Regions from separate parts of the Neobacillus sp. C211 genome, predicted to be linked through region 4. Evidence: riboswitches for the same ligand, from Rfam matches in the RefSeq annotation. Region 4 holds a riboswitch; each other region holds the start of a gene.

Region 1 (3,137 bases), on a different contig from region 4:
CAAAGTCCGCATGTTTTGCTGCCTCGAGATCGGTTACCGAATCTCCAATAACAATTTTGAAACGGTTTTCCTGAGTGTTTAATTTACGAATAATACTTGGTTTACAACATCCGCAATCATTGTTACATAATGAATCACATTCATTCGGCCATAGAATTTTTATTCTCTCGTCTGTAAAATCCGATTCATTGCAATAAACTCCATCAAATGGACCATATTTCTCCAAGATTGGATAAACAAAGAAGTCAATACCGCCACTAACAATATAAAATGGAATACCTTTTGCACGCGCAAATTCAACAAACTCTCCAAATCCTGGGCGAATCTTTGCATTTTCAATCGCAAACTCAGTCAATTCATCCTTTAACTTACTTGGTAATAAGGAAAAAAGTTTCCCAACTCCCTCATTGATCGAAATCTCACGTGAGAGGATTTGATCTTTAATCCGTTCCCACCCTTGAGGAGCAAACTTTTCCATCATGCTAATGATGTTATCACTTTCAGTTACCGTTCCGTCAAAATCACAAAAAATCACTGGTTTTGTCATACGGTCACCTCTGCATTACCCCATAGTTTTAGTGCCGTATGGAGCTCAGGATGCTGTTTTGCACCTTCGGCTAATAACTTTCCTTTAAGATTGGTATCAATCGCTTGACGGAACGCAAGGCCCCCTCCGCGTGCACCCTCTGGATGGCCATGGACCCCTCCGCCTGCATTAATGACAGAATCATTACCGAAGTCACGAATTAATAAAGGAACCAAGCCTGGATGAATTCCCGCTGATGGAACTGGAAATGACTTTTTAAAGACATCTTCTATGGTTAACTCACTTGCAATCGACAGTGCTTTCGTCTTCTCTAACGCCACGGTTCCATATGGGGATGGGAACAACGATAAATCCGCACCAGCATAACGAAGCAACTTTCCAAGCAATAATGAATGGGATAATCCATAAACTGGAGATGATGTAAAAGCACCACTAACTGCAGGATGTGCCATAAGCGGTAAGGCAATTTCATCGTCTTCTCTTAATTCCTGCAGGACGTCTATGCCATAGGAAAACACATTAAACAGTAAGAGGTCCGCTCCAAGCTCTGCAGCCTTCCTTGCTTTTTCCTTCAGCTGCGATGTTCTACCCGTTAGGTTAACTGCATACAAAGTTCGATGTCCTGTTTGGTCAAATACTTCTTGCAATGCCTTTTTTCCTTCGACAATTCTTTTTTCAAATGGTGTCAGCTCATTTTCAAAAAGGATTTCATCATCCTTCACAAAATCTACACCACCAAGGGCTTGTTGCTTTAATTGCTCAACTAAAAATGCGAGATCTTTACCGAGCACTCCTTTAAAGATACTCATTAAAAGCGGTCTATTATAAACGTTTAATTTCTTCCGAAGACCTTCAATTCCAAACCTTGGGCCAGGGAACTGACTCTTTAATCCGTCATCAAACTGTAAATCTAGTAATTTTATTTTTCCATCTAATGAAAGCTTACCGAAAACGGTTGTTAAAATAGCAGGCAGGTCATTAGAAAAATTAATCGCTGGATAGGCTATGCGGATTAAAGATTGGTCACCTTTTTCTGCAGGTATCGTTTCAACGGATACCACACTACCTTTATGCTTGCGTAATTGGCTTTGCTCTAGTTCAGGCAAGTTCGTCCATGAACCTACAGTTAATCCAAGTGCAATCTCTTCAGCCTTTTTGGTTGGTTTTTTTTCATCATGCAGTAAATATGTAGCAATTATTTTAGACATTCAAAAACACGTCCTTTCAAAAAACATAAAAAACCTCTTCAACAAAGAAGAGGTTAGCCGCAAACTAACATCTTCTCATCTATCAGCTTGTTGCTGCAAGAATTAGCACCGTGCCTAAAACTGGTTTAAGTCGGTTGCCGGGCTTCATCGGGCTTTTCCCTCCGCCTGCTCTTGATAAGAAAACGATTCGTATTTTATAAAGTTTTAATGTTGTTTAACTTTAATTTGCATTATCGCAAGAAAAATATAAAATGTCAATCAATTTAACAGAATATTTCCAAACGACTAATTCTTTCAACAGCTTCGGCTAATCGTTGTTCTGATGTTAATAACCCAACACGGACATATCCTTCTCCAAATTCTCCAAAGCCAATTCCCGGTGCAACCATGATATGTGCTTGTTCGAGTAAAATATTAGCAAATTCCTCAGATGTTTTGCCCTCAGGAACTTTGAGCCACGCGAAAAAGGACCCCTTTGGCGCGGTGACATTCCATCCCAATGAACGAAGCCCATCAATCAATACATTACGTCTTCGCTCATAAAGATCGTTAAGTTCCCGTACACAATCCTGAGGGCCCATTAAAGCCTCAGCCGCTGCCTCTTGTACAGCCCCAAATAAACTAACATAAAGATGGTCCTGTAAAAGTTCGATGCTTGAAATCACACTCTCATTCCCAACAGCAAAACCAACACGCCAGCCTGCCATATTAAAGGTTTTTGATAAAGTATATATCTCTATCCCAACCTCTTTAGCCCCTTCAACCTGCATAAAACTTATTGGTTTTTCACCATCGAAACCAATAGCACCATAGGCAAAATCATGAACAACACAAATATCATGATCACTAGCTAGCTTAATAGTCTCATCAAATAATTCATGAGTAGCTGTAGCTCCTGTTGGATTATTAGGATAATTGAGGAACATTAACCTTGCTTTTGATAAAACAGACTTATCCAGTTCGCAATAATCCGGTAGAAAGTTATTTTCCTCTCGTAACGGCATCGTAACCATTTCAGCTTTTGCAAGAGCAACCCCAGACCAATAATCAGGGTAACCGGGGTCAGGTACAAGGATGGTATCCCCCGGATTTAATAAGCATTGAGGAATTTCGACAAGTCCTGCTTTACCCCCAAACAAAATCGCCACTTCTTTATCCGGATCAATGCTCACTCCATATTCTCTTAAATAAAAATCAGCGGCAGCCTGTTTTAAATAACGATGTCCCTGAAAAGGAGAATATTTATGATTTAATGGATTCGCTGCTGCATCTTGAAGTTTTTTAACAATATGAGAAGGCGTTGGCTGATCAGGGTTGCCTTGCCCTAAATTAATCACATCAAACCCTTGTGAAATATATTCCCCCACTTTTTTAACAAGTGA
Region 2 (3,137 bases), on a different contig from region 4:
TGACCCAGCATATGCTCCACCACTTTGTTGATGGTCGTATTAGTAACTGCCTCTTTTGCAACAAGTTCACCGTTTCTCATCACAGTTACTTCATCACAGACTCCAAAAATTTCTGGCAGGCGATGGGAAATAAAGATAACACCTACATTTTGCTTTTTTAAATCACGGACAATCCGGAATAGTTCCGTCGTTTCAGTATGACTCAATGGTGCTGTCGGCTCGTCTAAAATAAGAAACTTACATTGATTTGAAACAGCCCTAGCGATTAAGATCATTTGTTTTTCCGCTAACGTTAACTCACTTACTAGCTTCTTCGTCGGAAGCATAATGTTCATACTTGATAGTATTTCATCCGCTCTTTGATGAAGGTTTTTCCATTTCATCCATTGCTTTTTCCCCATGTTATGGACTGTATCGAGGAGCATAATATTTTCGGCGACGGTTAAATACGGAATGAGAGCCGTATCTACTTCTTGATAAACGATTTGTATTCCTGCGTCCTGTGCATTTTTCGGAGAACGAATCCTCAGGTTTTTCTCATCTAAGCTTATTTCACCGGTATAGTGGTCATAAGCACCCGCGAGAACCTTCATTAACGTTGATTTCCCTGCCCCATTTGCCCCAATCAAAGCTTGAATTTCTCCCGTTTTCATCGAAAAGTCGACCTGATTCAATGCCTTCACACCAGGAAACTCTATTGAGATGTTTTTCATCTCCAATGTTGATCTCATCAAAATCATCCCCCGTAAGCAAACACTCTCTTCATCTATTGAAAAAGAGAGTGTCTAGTTGTATACCGACTATTCTTTATAATGCTTCTTTAACGTCTTTATCCACTCTTCCTCAAATGCCGTCGATTGACCCCAGCCTGGGATAATTTTTGCCAGATTAACCATGTTTACAGGCTCTTTTGCTTTGAGAAGATTTTCTTGTGAAACAAGTGAAGCATCTAAATCAAAAGTCTGTGGTGTTTCTTCACCTGCAAGCTTTTTCGCAAGTATTCTCATATCAACAGCACCGATAAGTTTCGGATCGACAGCTGCTGTGTATTTCCAAGCGCTGCCTTTTCTTTGAATTTCTTGCAGATCCGCATTGGAAACATCGATTCCATAAATCTTCACTTCTTCACGTCCCGCTTCTTTCAAAGCTCGTGCTGCACCGATTGCAAAAGCATCCCAAGTAGCAAATATGGCATCCAGTTTGCCCTTTGGATATTTATTTAACATGGCTGCAACTGCGTTTTGTGTTTGTACACTTGTATCTGCCGCAGCCACACCAAAGCGTTCCACTTCTTTAATTTCAGGATTTTTTGAAAGGACTTCTTGATAAACCTTATTACGTCTAACCATTGCAGGGAAACCGTCGACCCATAGGTAGGCAATATTTGCTTTACCCTTTGTATTCTTTACTAGTTGATCAAGGGCTAAAGTTGCTAAGGCTTCATCATCCTGTGAAGTAAGCGTTACTCCATCAAGCTTCGCAATATTTGGATTGGAGTCAAATGTAACTACACTTTTTCCTTTTTCAACTATCTTTTTTACATCATTAACAGTCGCATCATCGTCACCATGAGAGATGATAAATCCATCATAATCCTGGTCTAATGCCTGATTAATCGCATCATGGAACTTAGCTGTATCACCATTTGCGGTAAACACGTCCACTTGAAAACCTAAGGCTTCTCCCTCTTCTTTTGCACCTGCTAAGAATTGGGCAGTATGATCATCACCGCCAATTTTACGGATAACCTTGATTTTTAACGGATCACCACTTGTAAACTTTTCAGATACACCTTCAAGTGAAACCTTTTTATGAGCGCTTGCTTGTTTTTTTTCTCCCTCAGAAGCACAGCCTGTGAGTAAGAGTGTTGCTGCTAACGCTGATACGAGTGTACTTTTAAAGATATTTCTTTTCATGATTAAAGCTCCCCCTTTTAGATTCTTATCAATACTCCATTACTCCGATTGGAAAGGTTTGTTTTTATATAAAAATAAAAAACCTCTCCAGAAAAGAGAGGTTTCATCACAAATTAAGGGACTACTCCTCTCTTATCTTTCAAAACAATAAATTGTTTTGCAGGATTTAGCACCAATTCCAAACGGAACGGTTGCTGGGCGTCATCGGGCCAGTCCCTCTGCCACTCTTGATAAGAGAACGTATTATTCATTTAAAGTAATAAATTAGATTTTAGTCTCCTATTAACAAGTTGTCAATAGTGTTTTGAATATTTCTAATATAGTTATTATTCCTACGCCTCAAAGCTTTTGAATATAAGTGCTGAAAAATATGAAGCGTTACAGCTATAGAAATAAATCCTGAAATGAAGAAAGGCTAACCATTTAATATATAGGCTAGCCTTCTTTTTCAAATTTAATTTCCATGAAGCATGTACATTTTTTAGAGCTGGTTTTTACTCCATTAATTCTGCTGGTAATTCGATCCGCTCTACTTTATTCACGATAAAGATATAAGATAATGCTCCAATGATCAAGACTGCTCCAATAAAGAATAATGCAGCACTGAAGGAATGCGTAGTACTTAAAATATATCCAACTACAATAGGGATTACGATACCAGCCAAGTTACCTGATGTATTAAATATTCCACCGCTTAGTCCAATGATTTCTTTTGGAGACATATCGCCAACAAGCGTCCATGTTGCACCTGCCATCCCTTTGGCGAAAAAGGCTACCGACATGATAAGCATGATGAGTGCTGCTGATGAAGTATAGTTAGCGAGAACAATAATACTTGAAAACAAGAATCCGATTATTATTGGTGTTTTACGTGCTACACCAAGTGACTTTCCACGCTTTAACAACCAGTCGGATATATATCCACCGACAATTCCACCTAAAAAGGCACCTGCATACGGGAGTGAAGCCATAAAGCCAACCTTGAGCATGGACATATGTTTTTCTTGCACAAGGTAGGTAGGGAACCAAGTCAAGAAGAACCAAACAATGGTATTGAGGCAAAACTGTGCAATATAGATTCCAATCATTTGTCGGTTGGTCAAAAGTAGTTTTGCATGAGCCCACCTGATTTTTATCGGTTTATCCCCTGCATTCGCCAAGCCGCCACCTTCCAGAATATAGTCAATTTCAGCTTGATTTGCTTTTGGGTGTTTTTTCGGT
Region 3 (3,137 bases), on a different contig from region 4:
TAAACTGAAGGGGTGGGTATAGAATGTATCGAAGTGAATTTTACGTCTATGACCAAGAGCGGCATGTGCCAGTTATCATTCGCAATTATTCAAAAGTGGATTTTGACGATCTTATCAAGATTCAATCCGAGTGCTTCCCACCTCCTTTTCCTTCAGAATTATGGTGGAATAAAGAGCAATTAACAAACCATGTGAACATGTTTCCAGAAGGTGCATTGTGTGTTGAAGTAGCTGGTGAATTAGCTGGGTCAATTACCGGCTTAACTATCGACTTTGATCCTAGCGATAAAAACCATTCGTGGGAAGAAATCACTGACCATGGATATATTCGGAACAATAATCCAAATGGGAATACCTTGTATATTGTTGATATTAGTGTTCGTCCGAAGTACCGCAAACTAGGGCTTGGTAAATTGATGATGCAGTCTATGTACCATGTTGTGATAGAAAAAGAGTTATATCGATTACTTGGCGGGGGCAGAATGCCAGGATATCATAAAAAAGCTGATATCATGACACCAGGACAATATTTAGATGCAACTATTAAAGGGGAAGTTCAAGATCCTGTTATCACTTTCTTGCTGCATTGTGGTCGTGTGCCAATAGGGATTATTGAAAATTATCTAGAGGATGAAGAATCCTGCAATTATGCTGCATTAATGGAATGGAAAAACCCTTTTAGATGAGTGAGAGGAATGAATCATAATGGAATATATTAGAATAACCAGTATAGAAGACCCTAATTTTAAAAAGCTTCATAACTTAATGGGAGAAATATTTCCTGCAGAAGAAGTATTAGAATATGAGCTATGGAAAGAGCCATTAGAAGATCCGAGTATTCGCGTGTTTGTGGCTGTCGATGGAGACGAAGTCACAGGAGCAACTGAATATCGTTATTATCCGGATTGGAATATTGCTATGACAGATTTTACAATCATCAGTAAACCAGGCTTAAGCCTTGGCCGTTTTTTAGCGCAAAACCGTTTAACGGATTTACAACAATTAGCTAAAGAAAATGGTAACGAGCTATTCGGGATGTTTGCAGAAATATACGATCCGTACCGGGTTGAACATCACGAATTTGGTGGAGTAAAGGTTATGGATCCATATGTCCGACGTGAAGTTCTATCCCATATGGGTTATAAACGCATTGATTTTTCATATGTTCATCCTTCCTGGAAAAACAATGGGGAAGCTGTAGCAGGTCTAGATTTATGTTTCATGCCAATTCAAGATGAAGGACTTAATTCACTACCAGCAGACCTGGTAAAGGATTTTCTGACGACATACTATTCAATTCTTTCAAATAAGCCGAAGGAATGGCTCGAAATGATAGATCGACTGGGGAAAAAGGAATTTGTCCCCCTATTACCACTTTAATAAAAAGAAATTTCAAATAATATTGACAACTACCTTGGAATCAACTAGAATTCTCTTTATAACTTTGAAATTTAATGAAAAACTAACTAAATAAAACTCTTATCCAGAGCGGCGGAGGGACTAGGCCCGATGAAGCCCGGCAACCATCAAGGTAATTCTTGAAAAGGTGCTAATTCCTGCAGGTTATTTTTAACCTGACAGATAAGAGGAGGAAATCTACCCTCTTCTTATGAAGAGGGTTTTTTCTTATTTATATGAGATAAAAAAACAACCTATTAGTCATGTCTAATATTATTTAAGGGGTGGAGAGCATGTCTGTCATTAAAGTGGCAATTCTAGGCTTTGGTACAGTTGGGGAAGGCGTTTATAGAACAATTCAATCTCATGCGGAAGAGCTTGAGAGAGTGTTAGGGAGAAAAGTGGAAGTTGCAGCCATACTAATTAAAAATAAGCAGAAAAAGAGAAATATTAATAAAGATGTACTAATCACTTCAGATTTCAATGAAATTTTAAGTCTTCCTCAGCTTGATGTTGTTGTCGAAGCAATCGTGGACAAAGAACCCCCCTTTACTTTTTTAAAACAAGCTATACAAAGTGGTTGCCACATAATCACAGCGAATAAAGAAATGTTTGCACACCACGGGAATGAGTTGCTCGAGTTAGCCGAGAATTATAATGTTTCGGTGGGTTACGAAGCAACAGTTGCGGGTGGAATTCCGGTAATTCAAACCTTAAGGCAGTTATTAAATGTTAACCGAGTTCGTCACATCCAAGGAATTCTTAATGGGACATCGAATTTTATCCTAACGGAAATGCGCGAGAAGAAGCAGTCATTTGCTGATGCTCTTATTTTAGCGCAAGAGAAGGGGTATGCTGAAGTGGATCCAACCAACGATGTGGAGGGCTTTGATGCTTTTTATAAAACAATGATTCTCAGCAGAATTGCTTTTGGGAAAGAACCAAATTGGCAGGATGTTGAACGTGAAGGGATTACTTCAATCACAAGTGAATTAATCGAAGCAACTGAAAAGCTTGGGTTAAGGTTTAAGCATATTGCTAGTATTAGTAAGACAGGTAGTCAAATTAACGCAGAGGTTAAACCAGTCCTTGTTGGGAAATCTCATCCTTTTTATTCTATTGAAGGCGTAGAAAATGCGGTAAATATTCACTCTGATATTGTTGGTAGTATTACTTTGCAAGGACCAGGAGCTGGGATGTATCCTACTGCAAGTGCTGTTATTGAAGATTTGGTCTATGTCTGTCAAAATCGGTCGTCAAATAAGAGTATCACAAAAATAACAGCAGCATGTGATGGAGAGAAAAAAGGGAACGAAAAAGAATTATGGTTAATTCAAGGCCTCTCAAAGAATTATAATAACCCTTTGATTACATGGGTGGCCCAAGCTTCTGATAAGATAGCAATTATCAAGGCAACCAAGGAAGAAATTGAAAAGTTAATTAATCTGAAAAAGGCAACGTGCTACTTTCAAATTATTGGGGAGTATGATACAGAAATTAAGAATAAAGAAGTAACTTTAGCTGTCCTCTAAAAAGCCATTATTCCCGTGATAGAAGAGCACTTTGGTGCTCTCAGATTGTCGAGAAAGGGTATTTTTATCGGCAATTTTTTATTCTCAGCATTTAATTATTCATTGTACCTGCTAATGGGCCTGTTGATTTCCGCTCTAGGCACTTCGCTTTCCACGGGCGGTCCGGGGAGCCTGCGTGCCTTCCGCGGAAATCAACAGGGAGGTAAT
Region 4 (3,137 bases):
ATCGATCTGAAAATATTAACAAAGCCGGCAATAACGACATTAACAGTCCGATTAGCCCATATATTTCCTTTATCTGTTAAAAATAATAGCAGACCGAGGAATAATCCTAATATAAAAGTCGTAAACACTGAAATGGAAGTCATATAAATGGTTTCACGTGTTGCTTCTATTAAATTTTCCCACTTTACCATTTCCATAAAATCAGCCATTACTGATCACCTCCACGCCGACTTGCTGTGAGTGAATATAATCGATGGCTTTCTGTATTTCGCTTAACTGTCCATCCAAGTGAATAAATAATGTTCCGTATGATCCGTTTTGCGTGTGCGATATTTTCCCTTGAAGAATATTTACGACAACATCGAAATCTCGGATGACGTTTGTGATTAATGGTTGTTCTGCTGCTGCCCCGATGAATGAGAGCTGAACCACTTGTCCATGCGGATAAAGTTCGAGTAGATGTTTGATTGTTTCTATCGTTTCATCCGGTTCCGTTACCTGCTGGACAAATCGCTTTGTAATCGGCTGCTGCGGGTTTTTAAACACATTCAACACCGGACCAAGCTCAACGACTCTTCCGTTTTCCATTACTGCCACCTGGTGGCATATTTTACGAATGACATGCATTTCATGGGTAATCAAAACAATCGTTAAACCAAGCCGTTTATTAATATCCACTAACAAATCCAATATAGAATCTGTTGTTTGCGGGTCAAGTGCGGATGTTGCTTCATCACAAAGCAGCACTTTTGGATTGTTAGCGAGTGCCCTGGCAATCCCTACCCGTTGCTTTTGTCCACCGCTTAACTGGGATGGATAAGCATTTTCTCTTCCCTCTAGGCCAACTAATTTAATAAGCTCTTCCACTCTTTTTTTTCTTTGTGGACCATTTACACCTGCAATTTCGAGTGGAAAAGCGATATTTTCACTAACCGTCCTCGACCACAGTAAATTAAAATGCTGAAATATCATGCTGATTTCCTGACGTGCTTTTCGAAGCTCACTGCCTTTAATCTTCGAAATAACGCGGCCAGCTACTGTTACAGTTCCGTCGGTTGGCAGCTCTAATCCATTTAACATTCGGATTAAGGTACTTTTACCAGCACCACTGTATCCAATCACTCCGAATATTTCTCCCTCTTGTATTTCCAGGTTGACATCATCGACGGCTCTTAGCTGACCTTGTTTAGAAGGGAATATCTTCTGGACATTTTTTATTGATATCATTGAATCACCTGCTTCTTATCCAATTTACTTAACATTCTGAAAGATTTGTATTGTAATATACCGCTTATATAATATAGGGTTTGACTTTTTCAACAAAAAGATTCTGTTTTAACAAAATAAAAGCCTTTCTGCGCAGGCAGAAAGGCATCATTAAAAATAATCCTTTCTCCCATCTCCCAAAGCAATCGCTTTGTGTGAATTGGCACCATTTCAATAATAAATATTGACGGTTGCCGGGCTTCATCGGGCACATCCCTCCACCTCTCTTGATAAGAGCATCAAGTAACCTATATTCAATTAAAACGTTAATTTGTTTAAGTAATTATATTACGAAAGTTATCGTATCATGGATAAAAAGGGGTGTCAATGAAAATAACTTCATATTCGGAAAAATAAGTTTTGGTAACTTTTATGCATTTACCTTTAATGAGATTACACCAGTAGCAGCCAAAATAGCTGATTCGAGATCTTCGATTAAATCCTCAACATTCTCGATACCGATTGAAAGGCGAATCAAATCCTCTGTTACACCTGCAGCTTTCAGGCCATCAGCATCTAATTGCTGATGGGTGGTGCTTGCTGGGTGAATAATTAAACTTTTTGCATCGCCAACGTTTGCCACATGCGCCCATAGAGTAATCGAATCGATTAATTTGGCTCCTGCTTCTTTACCGCCTTTAATCCCGAAGACAACCATGGAACCTGCACCTTTTGGCAAGTACTTTTTGGCTAATTCATAATCTGGGTGGGACGGGTGTCCTGGATAAGATACCCATTCCACAGCAGGATGATTAGTTAAATATTCCACCACTTCTTTAGTATTAGCCACATGCTCCTTCATTCGAACATGCAGTGTTTCAAGTCCAAGGATAAACTGGAAGGAATTTTGCGGACTTAATGCCGGTCCTAAGTCACGCAGCAATTGGACACGTGCTTTGATAATATAGGCGATCTCACCTAGGGCTTCTGCATAAACCAGGTCATGGTAGCTGGCATCTGGCGTTGTAAAACCAGGGAATCGCGGCGAATTCCAATCGAACTTCCCACCATCGACAATAACTCCACCTGTAGTTGTTCCATTTCCTAAGAGCCATTTGGTGGCAGAATGAATCACAATATCGGCACCATATTCAATTGGCCGGCACAGATATGGAGTGGCAAAGGTGTTATCAATAATTAATGGAACACCTGCTGCATGAGCAATATCGGCGACTTTTTCAATATCAAGTACACGAAGGCTTGGGTTACCAATCGTTTCAGCGAAAACAGCCTTTGTTTTGTCGGTAATAGCAGCACGGAAGTTTTCCGGATTTTCAGGGTCAACAAATTTCACTTTAATCCCGTATTTTGGAAGCGTCACTGCAAAAAGATTATATGTTCCTCCATAGAGATTTGATGCCGATACGATTTCATCGCCAGCTTCAGCAATATTTAAAATGGCGAGGGTAATCGCTGCCATACCGCTAGCAACTGCTAGGGCACCAACGCCGCCTTCCAATAATGCTACTCTTTCTTCAAAAACGGTAGTAGTAGGGTTGTGAATGCGTGTGTATATGTACCCAGGTTCCGCTAAGCTAAATAGGTTTGCCGCATGCTCTGTATTCTTAAATTGATAGGCGTTGTTTTGATAAATCGGAACGGCTCGAGCCCCCGTTACCGGATCCGGAGACAATCCACCATGAACACTCAATGTTTCAAAACGATACTTCTTTTGATTTTCACCCATACTACTTCCTCCTTTTTTGCAATGCAACAAACAAAACCCCCGCTTCATAGAAGAGGGGGACTCTCTCCTCATCTCTCAGAGCATCTCCGCTCTGCTGGATTTAGCACCGTGTGATTGTGTTATAAACCGGTTGCTGGGCTTCAAAGGGCCAGTCCCTCCGCCACTCTCGATAAGAATGTTTATT

The links. Region 4 has a riboswitch for S-adenosylmethionine ahead of ACSU6B_RS02960 (methionine ABC transporter ATP-binding protein). Riboswitches for the same ligand answer to the same signal wherever they lie in the genome.
Region 1: it holds a riboswitch for S-adenosylmethionine, as region 4 does, so the genes downstream of both, mtnW (2,3-diketo-5-methylthiopentyl-1-phosphate enolase) here and ACSU6B_RS02960 (methionine ABC transporter ATP-binding protein) in region 4, are expected to answer to the same signal.
Region 2: it holds a riboswitch for S-adenosylmethionine, as region 4 does, so the genes downstream of both, ACSU6B_RS11670 (sugar ABC transporter substrate-binding protein) here and ACSU6B_RS02960 (methionine ABC transporter ATP-binding protein) in region 4, are expected to answer to the same signal.
Region 3: it holds a riboswitch for S-adenosylmethionine, as region 4 does, so the genes downstream of both, ACSU6B_RS27955 (homoserine dehydrogenase) here and ACSU6B_RS02960 (methionine ABC transporter ATP-binding protein) in region 4, are expected to answer to the same signal.

Annotation. Positions count from the first base shown of each region.
Region 1 is NZ_CM122574.1:85,302-88,438, forward strand. Features, by position in the region: gene ACSU6B_RS00490 (2-hydroxy-3-keto-5-methylthiopentenyl-1-phosphate phosphatase) at 1-547, opposite strand, end outside; gene mtnW (2,3-diketo-5-methylthiopentyl-1-phosphate enolase) at 544-1,755, opposite strand; SAM riboswitch class I at 1,828-1,936, opposite strand; gene ACSU6B_RS00500 (pyridoxal phosphate-dependent aminotransferase) at 2,019-3,137, opposite strand, start outside.
Region 2 is NZ_JBPXRO010000010.1:113,166-116,302, forward strand. Features, by position in the region: gene ACSU6B_RS11665 (sugar ABC transporter ATP-binding protein) at 1-731, opposite strand, end outside; gene ACSU6B_RS11670 (sugar ABC transporter substrate-binding protein) at 801-1,916, opposite strand; SAM riboswitch class I at 2,046-2,153, opposite strand; gene ACSU6B_RS11675 (MFS transporter) at 2,411-3,137, opposite strand, start outside.
Region 3 is NZ_JBPXRO010000054.1:14,695-17,831, forward strand. Features, by position in the region: gene ACSU6B_RS27940 (carbon-nitrogen hydrolase family protein) at 1-3, shown strand, start outside; gene ACSU6B_RS27945 (GNAT family N-acetyltransferase) at 24-686, shown strand; gene ACSU6B_RS27950 (GNAT family N-acetyltransferase) at 706-1,380, shown strand; SAM riboswitch class I at 1,477-1,588, shown strand; gene ACSU6B_RS27955 (homoserine dehydrogenase) at 1,692-2,930, shown strand.
Region 4 is NZ_JBPXRO010000002.1:234,068-237,204, reverse strand. Features, by position in the region: gene ACSU6B_RS02965 (methionine ABC transporter permease) at 1-209, opposite strand, end outside; gene ACSU6B_RS02960 (methionine ABC transporter ATP-binding protein) at 202-1,227, opposite strand; SAM riboswitch class I at 1,394-1,503, opposite strand; gene ACSU6B_RS02955 (O-acetylhomoserine aminocarboxypropyltransferase/cysteine synthase family protein) at 1,637-2,953, opposite strand; SAM riboswitch class I at 3,019-3,129, opposite strand.